2 linked regions of the Flexivirga oryzae genome follow. The protein of the gene in region 1 interacts with the protein of each later gene in a pairwise test. Links are inferred from orthologs where the notes say so. Each region holds a gene or a part of one and is shown on either strand. Other genes may lie near its edges. The genes, in order: ftsZ and rlmN.

Evidence for each region.
Region 2: the proteins of ftsZ (region 1) and rlmN interact in binary tests that used the Escherichia coli proteins (3 or more experiments, as listed by UniProt). The link is inferred for Flexivirga oryzae from one-to-one orthologs.

The regions. Positions count from the first base shown.
Region 1 is NZ_JACHVQ010000001.1:636,451-644,706, forward strand. Bases 1-2,971 are described here. They hold ftsZ (cell division protein FtsZ), read left to right. Parts: upstream 1-829; coding sequence 830-2,113; downstream 2,114-2,971. Other genes in these bases: murC (UDP-N-acetylmuramate--L-alanine ligase), read left to right, coding at 1-423; pgeF (peptidoglycan editing factor PgeF), read left to right, coding at 2,174-2,866; FHU39_RS02945 (YggS family pyridoxal phosphate-dependent enzyme), read left to right, coding at 2,863-2,971. In the rest of the region: more of FHU39_RS02945, read left to right, coding at 2,972-3,582; FHU39_RS02950 (cell division protein SepF), read left to right, coding at 3,650-4,156; FHU39_RS02955 (YggT family protein), read left to right, coding at 4,232-4,510; FHU39_RS24595 (DivIVA domain-containing protein), read left to right, coding at 4,600-5,703; FHU39_RS02965 (TraR/DksA family transcriptional regulator), read left to right, coding at 5,944-6,996; lspA (signal peptidase II), read left to right, coding at 6,960-7,586; FHU39_RS02975 (RluA family pseudouridine synthase), read left to right, coding at 7,579-8,256. UniProt on the Escherichia coli protein: Essential cell division protein that forms a contractile ring structure (Z ring) at the future cell division site. The regulation of the ring assembly controls the timing and the location of cell division.
Region 2 is NZ_JACHVQ010000001.1:2,493,002-2,501,116, forward strand. What follows is about bases 1,874-4,703. They hold rlmN (dual-specificity RNA methyltransferase RlmN), read right to left. Parts: upstream 3,956-4,703; coding sequence 2,792-3,955; downstream 1,874-2,791. Other genes in these bases: FHU39_RS11775 (sensor histidine kinase), read right to left, coding at 1,874-1,955; FHU39_RS11780 (hypothetical protein), read left to right, coding at 2,107-2,784; FHU39_RS11790 (phosphatidate cytidylyltransferase), read right to left, coding at 3,958-4,703. In the rest of the region: more of FHU39_RS11775, read right to left, coding at 1-1,873; more of FHU39_RS11790, read right to left, coding at 4,704-4,848; frr (ribosome recycling factor), read right to left, coding at 4,871-5,437; pyrH (UMP kinase), read right to left, coding at 5,521-6,252; FHU39_RS11805 (APC family permease), read left to right, coding at 6,375-8,063.

The sequences.
Region 1 (8,256 bases):
CCGCGCGGCGAGGCCGGGGGAGTGCGGGTCATCGACGACTACGCGCACAACCCGGACAAGCTCGACGCCGCCGTCCGCGCCGGGCTCGGGCTGCGCGACGGGGGACGGCTGATCGCGGTCTTCCAGCCGCACCTGTTCTCGCGCACCCAGCACGCGGCCGCTGGCCTGGCGGCGGCCCTCTCGCGCGCGGACGTCGCGATCGTGCTCGACGTCTATCCGGCCCGCGAGGCTCCGGTGCTGGGTGTGACCGGCGCTCTCGTCGCCGACGCGGTGACCGGTGCGGAGGTCGTGTACGCGCCGACACTGGACGAGGCGTTGCAGGCCGTGCTGGACCGGGCGCGGTCGGGCGATCTGGTGCTGACCGTCGGCGCCGGCGACGTCACCACGCTCGGCCCCCGCCTGCTGGCCGAGCTCTCCCGCTGACCCGCCGACGACGACCCGGTCCCATTCCGCGAGAGGACACGAAAATCCCCAGAGGACACGAAAAACGGGCCCCAGACCGCCCTGGAACGCCCTCCGTTCTTGTCCTGTCGGCGTTTTTGTGTCCTGTCGGCGAAGGGGAGGGGTATGCCGGGGGCGTGGTCGCCACGGGAGGCGCCTCACCTTCAAGTTAAGGTCCATACTCGCCGCGCCGGATTCCGCCGCGTAGCATGCACGGCATTGCTGCTTGTGTGAGGCGCCACTCGACGCGGCACGGTGTGTCGGTTAGGGGAAGCGTCGCCATCAACGTCATCATCATGGTGACTGTGGCAACCACGTTGCACACGTGGTGAGCGCAGTCGGCATACTGCTTGCTTACATCGTCTAACGCTGGAAAGGCCCTTCCCTCGTGGCAACTCCGCAGAACTACCTGGCCGTCATCAAGGTCGTCGGCATCGGCGGCGGCGGCGTGAACGCCATCAACCGGATGATCGAGGTCGGTCTGAAAGGCGTGGAGTTCATCGCCATCAACACCGACGCCCAGGCCTTGTTGATGTGTGACGCTGACGTGAAGCTTGAGGTCGGCCGGGAGCTGACCCGCGGTCTCGGCGCCGGCGCGGACCCCGAGGTCGGCAAGAAGGCCGCCGAGGACCACGCCGAGGACATCGAGGAAGTGCTCAAGGGCGCCGACATGGTGTTCGTGACGGCCGGCGAGGGCGGCGGCACCGGCACCGGCGGTGCTCCAGTGGTCGCCAAGATCGCCAAGAGCCTCGGCGCGCTGACGATCGGCGTCGTGACGCGTCCGTTCACCTTCGAGGGTCGCCGTCGCGCCAACCAGGCCGACCTCGGCATCAACGCGCTGCGCGAAGAGGTCGACACCCTCATCGTCATCCCGAACGACCGGCTGCTGTCGATCAGCGACCGCAACGTGTCCATGCTCGACGCCTTCCACAGCGCCGACCAGGTGCTGCTGTCCGGTGTCCAGGGCATCACCGACCTGATCACCACCCCGGGCCTGATCAACCTCGACTTCGCCGACGTCAAGTCGGTCATGCAGGGTGCCGGGTCGGCGCTGATGGGCATCGGTTCCGCCCGCGGCGAGGACCGCGCGGTGCAGGCGGCCGAGTTCGCGATCTCCTCGCCCCTGCTCGAGGCCAGCATCGACGGCGCCCAGGGCGTCCTGTTGTCCGTGCAAGGTGGCAGCGATCTGGGTCTGTTCGAGATCAACGAGGCCGCCCGCCTGGTGCAGGAGGCCGCACACCCCGAGGCCAACATCATCTTCGGTGCCGTCATCGACGACGCCCTCGGCGACGAGGTGCGGGTCACCGTCATCGCGGCCGGCTTCGAGGGCGGTGCCCCCAACAAGCGCACCGACGAGCGCGCGCTGGGTCAGATCCAGGGCGCCCCGACGCCGCGGCAGCAGCCGCCCGCCGCGGCGGCCGGTGCCGTGCCGCAGCAGGCCCAGCAGCAGTCGGCTCCCGCGCCGGGTCAGGGCGCTCCGCAGCCCGCACCCGGGGCCGCGCAGCAGCAAGCGCCGCAGCAGGGGCAGCCCGGCGGCGACGGCCAGCAGGCGGACGAGCAGCAGGCCCCGGCCAACCCGGGCGCCGTCCAGCAGACCGCGTCCAACCGCCCGCCGCGCGAGGTCAGCTTCGACGACGGCCAGGACCTCGACGTCCCCGATTTCCTGAAGTAGCCGCGACCGCCGGCGATGTGGTGGTGGCGTGACAGCCTGACCGGCCCGGACGGTCGGCGGGTGGACGTGGGGTTCACCGACACCGGTGACGGCGTGAGCACCGGCCCGGTCGCGTCGCTGAACCTCGGCGGCGCGGTCGGTGACGACCCGGCGAACGTCGCGCGCAACCGCGCGGCGGTCGCCGCCTCGGTCGGGGTCGCCCCGGATGACCTGGTCTTCATGCACCAGACCCACAGCGACCGGGTGCTCGCCCTGGAGTCGGACGGCACCCGTGACCTCGACGGGGACGGCGTCGTGACGGCGCAGCCGGGCGTCGCTCTCGCGGTGCTCGTCGCCGATTGCACCCCGGTGCTGCTCGCCGACCCCGCCGCCGGTGTCGTGGCCGCCGTGCACGCCGGCCGGCCCGGCATGATGGCCGGCATCGTCGACAACGCCCTGGATCGTATGACGAGCCTCGGCGCGACCGATCCCGTTGCCATCATTGGCCCTTCGGTGTGCGGGCGCTGTTACGAAGTGCCGTTCGAGCTGCGGGAGGAGGCCGCTGCCGTGACCCCGGAGAGCCGCACCGTCAGCTGGACCGGCACCCCGGCGATCGATGTCGCGGGCGGCGTGGTCGCCCAACTGCACGCGCGCGGCATACCCACCACCTGGGTGCGCGGCTGCACCCGCGAGAACGACCGCCTCTTCTCCTACCGGCGCGACCACCGCACCGGCCGGTTCGCCGGCGTCATCGTCCAGCGGGCGGCCTCATGACCGAGCTGTATGACGCGGGCCGGCGCGACGAGCTCGCCGCGAACCTCGCCACCGTGCACGACCGCATCGACCGCGCCTGCGCGGCCGCCGGCCGTGACCCCGGCGATGTGACGTTGATCGCAGTCACCAAGTTCTTCCCGGCCTCCGACGTGGAGCACCTGGCGGCGCTCGGGGTGCGCGACGTGGGGGAGAACCGCGACCAGGAGGCCGGCGCGAAGTTCGCCGACCTGCCCACGGACGTCCGCGAGCGGCTGACGGTGCACTTCATCGGGCAACTGCAGTCCAACAAGGCGGCACACGTGGTGCGCTACGCGGACGTCGTGCAGTCGGTCGACCGGCCCAAGATCGCGGCCGCCCTGGACCGGGCCGCCGCCGGCGCGGAACGCACCCTCGACGTGCTCGTCCAGATCGACCTGTCCGACGCCACGGGACGCGGTGGCATCGCCCCGGAGGCAGCCCGGGCGCTGGCCGCACAGATCGCCGACAGCGCCACGCTGCGGCTGCGCGGGGTGATGGCGGTGGCGCCGTTGAACGCGGACCCGGCCCCGGCGTTCGAACGGCTGGCAGAGCTCGCGGGCGCCATACGAGCCGACCACCCGCAGGCCGACTGGGTCTCCGCCGGAATGAGCGGCGACCTGGAGCAAGCGGTCGCCGCGGGCGCGACACACCTGCGTGTCGGCAGCGCAATCCTCGGATATCGGCCGGGCCCCCGGTAGCGTCGTTCGCGACCGACCGACCGACCTCGGGACTGCCTGATCCCTGAGGTGAGAAGGAGTGCAATTCATGGCTGGGAAGCTGCGCGCCACAATGGAATACCTCGGTTTGGCCGAGGCCGACCCGCACTACCGTGACGACGACTACGCCGGTGAGTGGACCGAGGACCAGTACGACGAGGCGCAGGACAGCGGCTACCCCGTCGAGGAGCAGCCGCATCGTGAGCCGGCGCCCGTCACGCACCTGCACACCTCGCCGGCTGTCCCGGCACCGCACCAGGAGGCCGGCGAGATGAGCCGCATCAACACGATCCACCCCCGCACCTACAACGAGGCCAAGGAGATCGGCGAGAGCTTCCGCAGCGGCGTGCCGGTCATCATGAACCTCTCCGACATGGACGACACCGACGCCAAGCGGCTGGTCGACTTCGCCGCCGGGCTGGTGTTCGGCCTGCACGGCACCATCGAGCGCGTCACCAGCAAGGTGTTCCTGCTGTCGCCGCACGGCATCGAGGTCGCGACCAGCGGCCCGGAGGCCGGGCGCCCCTCCGGTCGGGGCCTGTTCAACCAGAGCTGAGCGCACACACCCTGACGGCACGCGGCCGGCGGGCTGGTGGTCGGTTCCGGCCCGCCGATGTCGCAGAATGGAAGCATGTCAGTCGTCCTCGCAGTGGTGTCACTGCTGCTCTACGTCTTTTTCATCCTGCTGCTCGGGCGACTCGTGCTGGACTGGGTGCAGGTGTTCGCCCGCAGCTGGCGCCCGCGGGGACCGGTGCTGGTGGTCGCGGAGACGATCTACACCACCACGGATCCGCCGCTGAAGGCGTTGCGTCGGGTGGTGCCGCCGCTGCGGCTGGGGCAGGTGAGCCTCGACCTGGCGTTCCTCATCCTGATCGTGGCTGTCTCTTTGCTGCTCGGTATCCTACAGTGAGCACGCGAAATTTATCCGATTGATAGCAGCGGGTGCTTGCGCGCGTGACAGCGTGCGGACCCCTGCCAACTTCTTACCGAGGTGAACAGATGGCGTTGACGCCAGAAGACGTGGTGAAGAAGGAGTTCACCAAGCCGAAGGGCTTCGGTCGTAGCGGTTACGACGAGATCCAGGTGGATGACTTCCTCGACGAGATCGTGGTCGAGCTGCGCCGGCTGAACGCCGAGAACGAAGACCTGACCGGCAAGCTCGAGGATTGCCGGCGTTCGAAGGGTGTTCCCGGTCGTAGCGAAGCCGACACGGAGAAGGCGGCCGGCGCGCCGTCCGCCGCTGCGGCGGTGCCTGCACTGACGCCGGTCAACGGCGACGATGCGGACAAGACGCAGGCCGTTCCCAGCATGAAGGACGTGGAGGCCGCCAAGGCTGCCAAGACCGAGCTGGAGCGGACCCAGGGCGAGCTGAAGACCGCGCAGGGTCAGCTGAAGTCCACCCAGGACCAGCTGAAGACCGCGCAGGAGCAGTTGACGCGCACCAAGGCCGAGTTGGACCAGGCCCAGACGGCTCTCGCGGCGGCGAAGAAGGAGCAGCCCACGGCCGCTCCGGCCAGCCCCAACGGGACTCCGGTGGACCAGAACACCAAGACGGCCGGCCAGCCCAACGACGTGGCCGCGGTCGCGTCGACCGAGGGCGCCGCCGGTGTCATCGCGTTGGCGCAGCGGGTGCACGACGAGCACGTCCGCGAGGGTGAGACCAAGCGCGACAAGCTGATCAGTGAGGCGCAGGCGCACCACGAGAAGGTCATCCGCGAGGCCAACGCCAAGCGGGACGAGCTGGTCGGGTCCGCCCACCTGAAGCACGACGAGCTGATCAGCGCGGCGCAGAGCCGGCACGACGAGCTCATCTCCACGGCGCAGAGCCGGCACGACGAGCTGCTGTCGACCGGGCAGAGCAAGCACGACGAGCTGGTCCGCACCGGCACCGAGAAGTCGGAGAAGATGGTGCGCGAGGCCGAGGAGCGCAAGAACACGATCCTGGGCGAGCTGAACACCGAGCGGGAGAAGGTCAGCGGTCACATCGAACAGCTGCGGTCCTTCGAGGGTGACTACCGCACCAAGTTGCGCGGTTACATCGAGGATCACCTGACCCGGTTGGACCAGACGGCGACCGACGACAAGCCGAACCCCAAGGAATGACCACGGGCTGACACGCCCAGTCAATAAGCCGCCGGGTGGGGGCGCCGATCCGTTATGGTGAGGCGCTCCTGCCCGGCGGTTTCGGTCGTCGGGCACGTGTCGTCATACCCGTCGACCGGCGCCGTCGGAATTGTCGTTGTATGTCGACAGCGAGTCGCTTATCCTGCCCGCAGCCACATCGGGGGCAGTCAGTCCGGGTGCACACCAGGCGCTCGGACCGCTGCGAGAGGAAGGGATCCGATGCCAGCCAAGAAGACGGTCACCGGCACCTCCAAGCCGGGACGCTCCCGCGTGACCACGGCCCTGCGGAAAGCTACCGGGGTGGTGGCCAGGGCGACCGGACGTGGCTCGACATCCGCCGGCAACGGCAGCGCGACGAAGAAGACCGCCGCGAAGACGGCTGCCAAGAAGGCGACCGCTAAGAAGGCGACGGAGACGCCGGCCGGCACCCGCGCGGCCACGTCCAAGGCCCCTGCGAAGAAGACCACGGTGAAGAAGGCGGCGGCCGAGAAGACCTCCGCCGCGAAGAAGACGGCCGCCAAGAAGGCCTCCGCGGCCAAGGCAGCCACCACCAAGGCGGCGGCGAAGAAGACCACGGCGAAGAAGACCACCCCCGCCAAGAGCACCGCCCGGAAGACGACCGCCGCGAAGAAGACCAGCGCCGCGAAGGCCACGCCGGCCAAGAAGACCCCGGCGAAGAAGGCGACCAAGGCCCCGGCGAAGAAGACCGCGGCCACGAAGGCCCCCGCCGCCAAGGCGACGAAGGCTCCTGCGAAGAAGACCACCGCCGCGACCACGAAGGCCGCGGCCGAACCGACGACTGCGAAGAAGGCTGTGGCGAAGAAGACGGCAGCGCCGGCTGCTCCGGCGAAGAAGGCTCCCGCGAAGAAGGCGACCGTCGGCAAACTCCGGGTGCGGGACGACGAATCCCCTTGGACCGCGAAAGAACTCGCGGCCGTGCGGGCCGAACTCGAGGGTGACGTGGAGCGGCTCACCCACGAACTGAGCGGGTTCGAGGACGACATCGCCGGACTGATCAAGGACAGCGGCGACGGGGCCGGCGACGACCAGGCCGACACCGGCGCCAAGACCTTCGAGCGCGAGCACGAGGCGTCCCTCGCGCAGAACTCCCGGGATCTGCTGGAACAATCGGTGCATGCGCTTCAACGCATTGACGACGGCACCTACGGAGTTTGTGAGAACTGTGGCAACGCGATCGGCAAACTCCGGCTGCAGGCATTCCCGCGGGCGACGCTGTGCCTGAACTGCAAGGCTCAGCAGGAGCGGCGCTGACCCCCGAGGACCCGGTCGACCAGCAGCCCCCGACACCGCAGCAGAAGCGCCCCTCGGGCCCGCTGATCGCACTGCTGGTCGGCGTCGCGGTCGTCGCCTACGCCCTCGACCAGAGCACCAAGGCGTGGGCGTCGTCCGCCCTGGATCCGCTGCGGCCCAAGCAGGTCGTCGGTTCGCTGCTGCAACTGCACCTGACCAACAACCCCGGCGCGGCGTTCTCGATCGCCACCAACGCGACGTGGCTGCTGACGATCATCGCCGCAGCGGTGATCGTCGCGACGATCTTCTTCGCACGGCGGCTGCGCAGCAGGCCCTGGGCGTGTGCGCTCGGGCTGCTGATCGGCGGCGCCCTGGGCAACCTGACCGACCGCTTCGTGCGTGACCCGGGTGGTGGCCGCGGACACGTGGTCGACTTCCTGGAGTTGCCGCACTGGCCGATCTTCAACGTCGCCGACTGCTGCGTGGTCACGGCCGCGTGCCTGATCGCGCTGCTGGCGTTCCTCGGCATCGGCATCGACGGGCGCCGGATGGGCCGGGACGACGACGGTGGGCAGCCGGACGGCGCCGCGGAGACGGACGACCGTGGCTGAGGTCAAGGCTCTCGGCATACCGGACGGTCTGGAGGGTGAGCGGGTCGACAGTGCCATCGCGCGGCTGCTCGGCTTCTCCCGCACCCAGGCGGCTCAACTGGCCGCCGACGGCGAGGTGACCGTCGACGGCAAGGTGGTCGGCAAGTCCGAGCGGGTGAGCGCCGGGCAGTGGCTCGAGGTGCAGATGCCCGACCGGGTCGGGCCGCGCGTCGCCGAGGTGAAACCGCAACTCGTCGAGGGCCTGCGGATCGTGTATGACGACACCGAGATCGTCGTGGTCGACAAGCCCGCCGGGGTCGCCGCCCACCCGAGCGTCGGCTGGGACGGCCCCGACGTGGTCAGCGGGCTCGCGGCCGCGGGTTACCGCATCTCCACCTCCGGCGCCGCCGAACGGCAGGGCATCGTGCAGCGGCTCGACGTCGGCACCAGCGGCCTGATGGTCGTCGCCAAGAGCGAACGCGCCTACACGGTGCTCAAGCAGGCGTTCCGGGACCGGGTGGTCGACAAGACCTACCACGCGCTGGTGCAGGGCCTGCCGGACCCCGTCGTCGGCACCATCGAGGCGCCGATCGGACGGCATCCGGGGCACGACTACAAGTTCGCGGTCATGCAGTCCGGGCGGCACAGCGTGACCCACTACGAGCTGCTCGAGGCGTTCCGGTCGATGAGC
Region 2 (8,115 bases), 1.9 Mb from region 1 along the record:
GTGTGCAGTTCCACGCGCACCTCGTGCGCGCCGGCATGTTTGAGCACGTTCGTCAGCGCTTCGGCCACCACGAAGTACGCCGTCGACTCGATCTGGTCTTCCAGGCGTGTCGTGCGCATTCGCTCGCCGGCCTCGACCACCACGCCGATCGGCAGTTTCGCCACCCGTGCTTCGACCGCAGCGAGCAATCCGCGGTCGGCGAGCACGGGCGGCCTGATTCCCTGCACCAGCTCCCGCAACCCCGTGAGGATCTCGGTCGCCGCCAGCCGGGCCTCCTCGAAGGTGCGGCGGGCGGCCGCGGCGTCCCTGGTCAACTGGTTCAGACCGAGCCGCAACTGCGCGGTGACCGCGACGACCTCTTGCTGTATCCCGTCGTGCAGATCGCGTTCCAGCCGTCGCCGCTCGGTGTCCTGGGCGTGCACCAACCGACGGCGGGACTCGACCAGCTCCTCAGCCTGCCGCCTGGTCTCGGCAAGCTGCGCGGCGAGCTCGGCGGCGAAGTGCGCTGCGCGGACGGCGAGGGCGGTCTGCCGCGCGACGGTGACCAACAGGTGGCGGTCGTCCTCGCTCAGCGAGCCACCGTGGACCGGTGGGCCGCACTCGATCCGACCCACCACGTCGTCCCGGTCCACCAGGTCGATCGACAGGTCCACCACATCGTCCCCGTCCGCCACCGCGCCGGCGGCACCGATCTCCTCCGCCACGGCGCTGCCGGGCAGGACGAGCAGCAACCTGGCCCAGGTCACGCTGAGTCCGTCGACGATCATCGCGGCGGCACGCGGGCCCAGCTCGTGCAGGTCGGCCGCGTGCTCCAGCGCCTCGCCGAAGGCACCCAGCAGCTGCGGACCGGACGGCCGCTGCCCGTAGACGCGGGCACTGGCCCACCGGTCCAGCCTCCGGCGCACCGGTGCGAGCGCGAGCACCACGACGATCGTGACCACGACGGTCGCGAGCAACGGCAGCCGGCGACCCGCGGTCACCCCGAGCGCGGTCGCGACCAGCAGACAGCCGACCCCGATCAGGGCGCTCACGGCTCCGTAGACCACCGAACGCCGCACGGCCAGGCGGATGTCCAGCAACCGGTGGCGCAGCAGCGCGATCCAGATCGCGACCGGGACGAAGGCCAACGCGGGGACCCACACGGCGTAGAAGGTGGTGACCTGGATCGTGTGGGGCAACAGGCCGTATGCCGTGAGCAGTTGCACGAGCACCACGTCCGCGCCAACCGCCAGTGCCGCGAGCAACAACCAGTACGTCTGCAACTGCTGACGATGCGGCAACCGCCGATATCGGACCACGAGCAGCGCGGCTCCGACCAGGCCGAACTGGGTCGCCACGTGGTAGCTGACGATCACCGCCGGCGCAGCGAAGGCGAGCGGCGTCCACGACCACAGACCGGGCACCGTGTCGGCGCGGCTCGCGGCATACACCGGTGCCGGCAACGTCGCATTGCTCAGGACCAACAACACCGGCAGCACACCGACGGACCAGCCGAACACGCGCAGCACCACACGCTCGTGTCCGCGGCGCACCGCGCCATCCGGGAACAGCAGGAACATGGCACCCATCGCGGCGGGTCCGGCGATGTCGCAGACGTATTCGGCGACGACGGCCAGCCACGCCCAGGGCTCGTGACCCGCCAGGAAGGTGCTGGACGCGGTGCCCAGGGCCGTCGCGACCGCCATGCAGCAGCTCATCGCGAGCAGCAGGCGCGGAATGCGCTCACCCGCCCGCAGCCAGGTGAGCGCCACGCCGGTGAGGTAGCCGGGCAGCAGCCCGGCGAGCGTCCACACCTGCGGCTGTTTGACCCCGAACGGGCCGGGTGTCCGCACGCCCCAGACCGCAGCGACGATCAGGCCGGCGGCCCCGGCAACGGCCAGCCATACCAATGGGCGCCGCAACGCCGCGGACCATCGCACCTCTTCAGAGTGCACCCGGACGTGCCGCCGGTCCATCGGAAAGTCCACCGGACCGCCCGGAGGTTTTCCTCAGGCGCGGCTGAGGCAGCCCGCACCCGAAGTCGGACGTGCGCTGGGTTCCGCCGAATATGTTGCGACTCTTAGCGTTTCGAGGGTGACCGATGCCGCATCGAACCGAGGAGACAGCATGAACGCCCATCCGCCCGCATCCAAGACTGCCCCGATCGTGATGGCCTGCGCGGGTGCGCTGGTCTTCATCGGTGGACAGATCCACCCCAAGGGCCCGCTCGACGAGAACTTGCACACCCTGGAGGGCAACCTGCTGTCCGACAGTGATCGCTGGGACTCCACGCACGCTGTGCTCGCAGTGGCGATCGTGGTGATGACGGCCGGCCTGGTGCTGATGCTGCGGCACCAGGACATCCGCACCGACCGGATCCTGCACACCGCCACGGTCGTGGCGCTGGTCGGCATGGTGATCTCGTGGGCGGAGATGGCGTTCCACATCGCGATGACCTCCGAGGCGCACGCACTGCTGACGGGTGGGCCGACACCGTTGTTCGACACCCACGTGGTCCTGCAGGCGATCTACACCCCGCTGTTCGGTTGGGGTGTGGCGGTGATGGCGTTGCGCGGCGGCGCGACCCGCCGGTGGGGCAACCCGTGGATCGCGATCCTCGGTGTCGTCGGCGGGATCGTCTTCGGCTGCTCCGGGCCCGCGGTGGCACTGTGGCCCAACTCCCACGACTCGCTGCTGTTCATCGGCGACGCGCCGCTGGGCTTGTGGGCGGTGGCGTCCGGGCTCTGGGTGCTCAGGGCGTCCTTCGCACACTCCCGGCCCCGGTCGGAGGCCGGGATACTGTAGTAGTGGCTCAGGCGGTCGAGGCGGCGAGCTGCCCGCAGGCTCCGTCGATGTCGGAGCCGCGGGTGTCCCGGATGGTGGTGGGTATGCCGTGGGCGCGCAACCGCTCCACGAACTGCTGCTCGACACCCTTGCGGGACGCGGTCCACTTCGACCCGGGCGTCGGGTTGAGCGGGATGGGGTTGACGTGCACCCAGCCCTTGCCGCGAGCGCGCAGTTTCTCCCCGAGCAGGTCGGCCCGCCAGGCGTGGTCGTTGATGTCCTTGATCAGCGCGTACTCGATGGAGACCCGCCGGCCGGTGGTTTCGTAGTAGCGGTAGGCGGCGTCCAGCGCCTCGTCGACACTCCAGCGGGTGTTGATCGGCACCAGCTCGTTGCGCAGTTCGTCGTCCGGGGCGTGCAACGACAGCGCGAGCGTGACCGGGATCCCTTCTGCCGCAAGCTTGTCGATGGCGGGCACCAGCCCGACGGTCGACATGGTGACGTGCCGGGCCGACATACCCAGCCCCGCGGGTGCCGGGTCGACCAGCCGGTGGATGGCGTTGATGGCCTGGCGGTAGTTGGCCAGCGCCTCCCCCATCCCCATGAAGACCACGTTGGAGACGCGCAGCGGCGTCTCCCGCGACTCGTCGTCGCCACCCGCGAGCGCGCCGGCACGCAGCATGCGCGCACCGGCGACCACCTGCTCGACGATCTCGGCGGTCGTCAGGTTGCGGGTCAGACCCCCCTGCCCGGTGGCACAGAACGGGCAGTTCATCCCGCAGCCGGCCTGGCTGGAGATGCACATCGTGACCCGGCCGGGATAGCGCATCAGCACCGACTCGACCAGCGCACCGTCGAACAGCCGCCAGACCTGTTTGATGGTGCGGCCGTCGTCGGCGTGCAGCGCCCGCACCGGGGTCAGCAGCTGGGGCAGCATCGCCTCGACGAGCTCGGCGCGCCCGGCGGCCGGCAGGTCGGTCATCTCGGCCGACTCGTCGACGAAGTGCTCGAAGTAGTGGGTCGACAGCTGCTTGGCACGAAAGCCCTTGTGGCCCAGTGCCTCGACGGCGGCCTTGCGGCCCGCCTCGTCGAGGTCGGCGAGGTGCTGGGGCGGCTTGCCGCGGCGTGGCGCTTTGAAGGTGAGCTGGCCGGGGACCGGGCGACGGGTCGTGGGATCGGGCAGGTCTGTCATGGTCAGGTCACCGCCACCAGGGGGGTCAGCACGGCCCAGGCGACGGGTACGACGACCAGCAGCGAGTCCAGCCGGTCCATCAGGCCGCCGTGGCCGGGGATGAGGTTGCTCATGTCCTTGATGCCGAGGTCGCGTTTGATCATCGACTCGCACAGGTCGCCGACGGTGGCCGCCACGACCGCGAGAGCGCCCAGCAATGCACCGACCCACCAGCGGCCGTCCAGGATGAGCCAGACCCCGAGCGCGCCGCCGACGACACACGCGGTCACCGAGCCGGCGAAACCCTCCCAGGACTTCTTCGGGGAGACGCTCGGCGCCATCGGGTGCTTGCCGGCGACGACCCCGACGATGTAGCCGCCGATGTCGCTGCAGATGGTGACCAGGATGAACACGACGATGCGCTGCGGGCCGTCGTCCTGCGCGAGCAGCAGCATTGCGAAGCCGACGAGTGCCGGCACGTAGAGCACGATGAGGGATCCGCTGGCCATGTCCCGCAGCATGCCGTCGGGGTGGTCCAGCGAGCGCCATACCAGGGTCAGCAGCGCGGCCACGACGACCGCGAACGCCAGCGCCGACGCCCCCCACACGTAGGCGATCAGCGGGATCGCGGCAGCCGACACGAGCGTCGGTACGGCGGGCGGGTGCAGCTCGCCGTGGGTCAGCGCGCGCAGCAGTTCGACGCAGCCGATGACCGCCGCCGCCATCGCGACCCCGACGAAGATCTCCTTCTTCAGGAACAGGCTGAGGATGACGATGAGACCCAGCAGCACCCCGACACCGATCGCGGCGTAGAGGTTGCGCCCGGCGCGGGGCGTCGGATTGTGGGCGGCCGCACCGCCCGTGGTCGCCTTGCGTGCTTCCCGGGCAGCCCGACGTGACCTGGGCTCAGACATCGTGGTGGCTTCGCGAGCGGCCTCAGACCTCGAGGAGCTCGGCCTCCTTGCCCTTCAGCAGCTCGTCGACCTGGTCGACGTGCTTCTTGGTGGTGGCCTCCAGCTCCTTCTCGTGCCGGGTGCCCTCGTCCTCGCCGATGTCGCCGTCCTTCACCGCGCGGTCGATGTCCTCCTTGGCCTTGCGGCGGATGTTGCGGATGGACACCTTCGCGTCCTCGCCCTTGGTGCGGGCGAGTTTGATGTAGTCACGACGACGCTCCTCGGTCAGCGCCGGCAGCACGACCCGGATGACGTTGCCGTCGTTGCTGGGGTTGACGCCCAGGTCGCTCTCCCGCAGCGTCTTCTCGATGCCGGCCATGGCGCTCTTGTCGAAGGGCTGGATGAGCACAGTGCGGGCCTCGGGGGTCTGGAAGGACGCCAGCTGCTGCAGCGGAGTCGGCGCACCGTAGTAGTCGACCAGCAGCTTGTTGAACATCGCGGCGTTGGCGCGGCCGGTGCGGATCGAGGCGAAGTCCTCCTTGGCGACCTCGATCGCCTTCTCCATCTTCTCCTCGGCCTCGAACAGGCTCTCGTCGATGCTGCCGTCCATGATGTCGTGACCTTCTTCTCGTGGTGCGTGGGGGTATGTCGCGTGAGTCTAAACGCGTCCGGCCGGGCGGACCGGCAGCGGCGTCAGGCGCTCACCAGTGTCCCGATCTTCTCACCCTGCAACGCCTGCGCGATGTTGCCCGCGCCTTCCATGCCGAAGACCCGCATCGGCAGCTCGTTGTCCATGCACAGGCTGAACGCCGCGGCGTCGACGATCCGCAGGTTCTGGGACAGCGCCTCCTGGAAGGTCACCGTGTCGAGTTTGGTGGCCGTGGGGTCCTTCTTCGGGTCCGCGGTGTAGACCCCGTCGACGCCGTTCTTGGCGTAGAGGACCATGTCGCACTTGATCTCCAGGGCGCGCTGGGCGCTGACCGTGTCGGTGGAGAAGAACGGCATGCCGGCACCGGCACCGAAGATGACCACGCGGCCCTTCTCGAGGTGACGCATCGCGCGCCGCGGGATGTAGGGCTCGGCGACCTGCCCCATGGTGATGGCGGTCTGCACCCGGGTGTCGATGCCCTCCTTCTCCAGGAAGTCCTGCAGGGCCAGGCAGTTCATGACCGTGCCCAGCATGCCCATGTAGTCGGCCCGGGTGCGGTCCATGCCGCGCTCCTGCAACTCGGCGCCGCGGAAGAAGTTGCCGCCGCCGACCACGACGGCGATCTGGACACCGGCCCCGGTCGCGACCGCGATCTGCTCGGCGATGCCGCGCACCACATCGGGGTCCAGTCCGATCTTGCCGCCGCCGAAAACCTCTCCGGAAAGCTTGAGCAGAACCCGCTGCGGGGTTTCTGGCTGGACGGAAGGATCGGTCATAGGCACGGCCTCCGGTGGTCGGAAAAGCGGTCGTTTGATCCTGCCACAGAGTGCTGCGCCGCGGATCGGGCGGGTGACCGCTTTTCCACCGTGCGCCCGGGTCGGCATTACATACTGAACCGATGGGGAGCACCGGTACGGCACAGAGCGACATCAGCAAGCAGGCGGACGCGGACAGCGAGGACCGCAAGCTTCGCAAGGAGCTGGGGCTCTGGTCCCTGATGGCGGCCGGTGTCGGCAGCGTGATCGGCTCCGGCTGGCTGTTCTCCTCGATGTATGCCGCCCAGACGGCAGGTCCGGCCGCCATCATCGCGTGGATCATCGCCGGTGCGCTGATGCTGATGATCGCGCTGGTGTTCGCCGAGCTCGGCATGGTGCGCCCCGAGTCCGGCGGGCTGGTGCGGTACCCGCTCTACTCCAACGGGCGGCTCGCCGCCAGCATCGTCGGCTGGGCGATGTGGCTGGCGTACGTCGCGAACCCGCCCAGCGAGGCGGCCGCCGTGGTGCAGTACGCCTCGAAGTGGTGGCACGGCGTCTACGACTCCGGCGCCGGCAAGCTGACCGCGCTGGGGACGCTGGTGGCGGTGCTCCTGATGGCCCTGTTCGTCATACTCAACTACTTCGGCGTCAAGTCGTTCGCCCGGTCCAACAACATCGTCACGGCGGTGAAGATCTGTATCCCGATCATCACCGTGATCCTGTTGCTCGCCAGCGGTTTCGGCGCGAACGACAAGGCCGGCGGCCTCAGCCACAACATCAGTGCGCACGGCTTCGCGCCCTACGGCATCAGCGCCGCGTTCAGCGCGATCGCGTCCGGCGGCCTGGTGTTCGCCTACACCGGCTTCCGCAACGTGATCGAGCTGTCCGGGGAGGCGGCGAACGCACGCCGTGACATCCCCCGCGCGATGGTCGTCACCATCGGCTTCACGATCGTGCTCTACCTGGGCCTGCAGTTGGGTTACCTGGGCTCGCTGCCGGGCAGCGAACTGGCGGGCGCGACCGGCTGGCACGGCGTCAACCTGGACTCCCCGTTCGCCGACCTGGCCAAGATGCTCGGGTTCACCTGGCTGTCCTGGCTGCTGATCGCGGACTCCTCGATCTCGCCCTCCGGCAGCGGCATCGTCTACACCGCGGCCAACGCCCGCAACGTCTTCGGGCTGGCCAAGAACGGCTTCTTCCCGCGCGCGGTGATGAAGGTCAGTGACAAGACCGGGGTCCCGGTCGTCGCCATGCTGGTCAACTTCGTGCTCGGCGCGGCGATGATGATCCTGCTGCCCAGCTGGCACGACATCGTCGAGGTGCTCAGCGCCCTGGTGGCGATGACGTTCTCGATCGGGTCGGTGTCGCTGCTGGTCTTCCGCAACGTCGGCCTCGGCGGCCGGTCGCAGCGGCTGCGCGGCATGCCGGTCGTCGCACCGATCGCGTTCATGGTCAGCTCGCTGGTGATCCTGTGGACCGACTGGGACACCCTGCTCAAGACGCTCATCCCGATCGGCATCGGGCTGGTGTGGTTCGCCGTCTCGTTCATCCGCGGCCAGCGCGACTCCGGCGACCTCAACGGCGGCATCTGGCTGGTGGTCTACCTGATCTTCACCTACGGCGTCGCCTCGTTGGGCACGTACGGCGGGTCCCGCGCGATCCCCGCCCCGTGGGACTCCGTCATCGTCGCCGTGGGTGCCCTGTTCCTCTACTGGTGGGGCGTGCGCGCCGGCACGACGTACCTGTCGGGCCACGAGCGGTTGCTCGAGGTCCTGCGCAGCCGGGCCGGTGACGACACCGACATCCTGAGCAAGGTCGAACCCACGGACTGATGGACCCCACCGACCCGGGCTCCGTCGCGGAGCGGCCCCCGCTGCGCTTCGG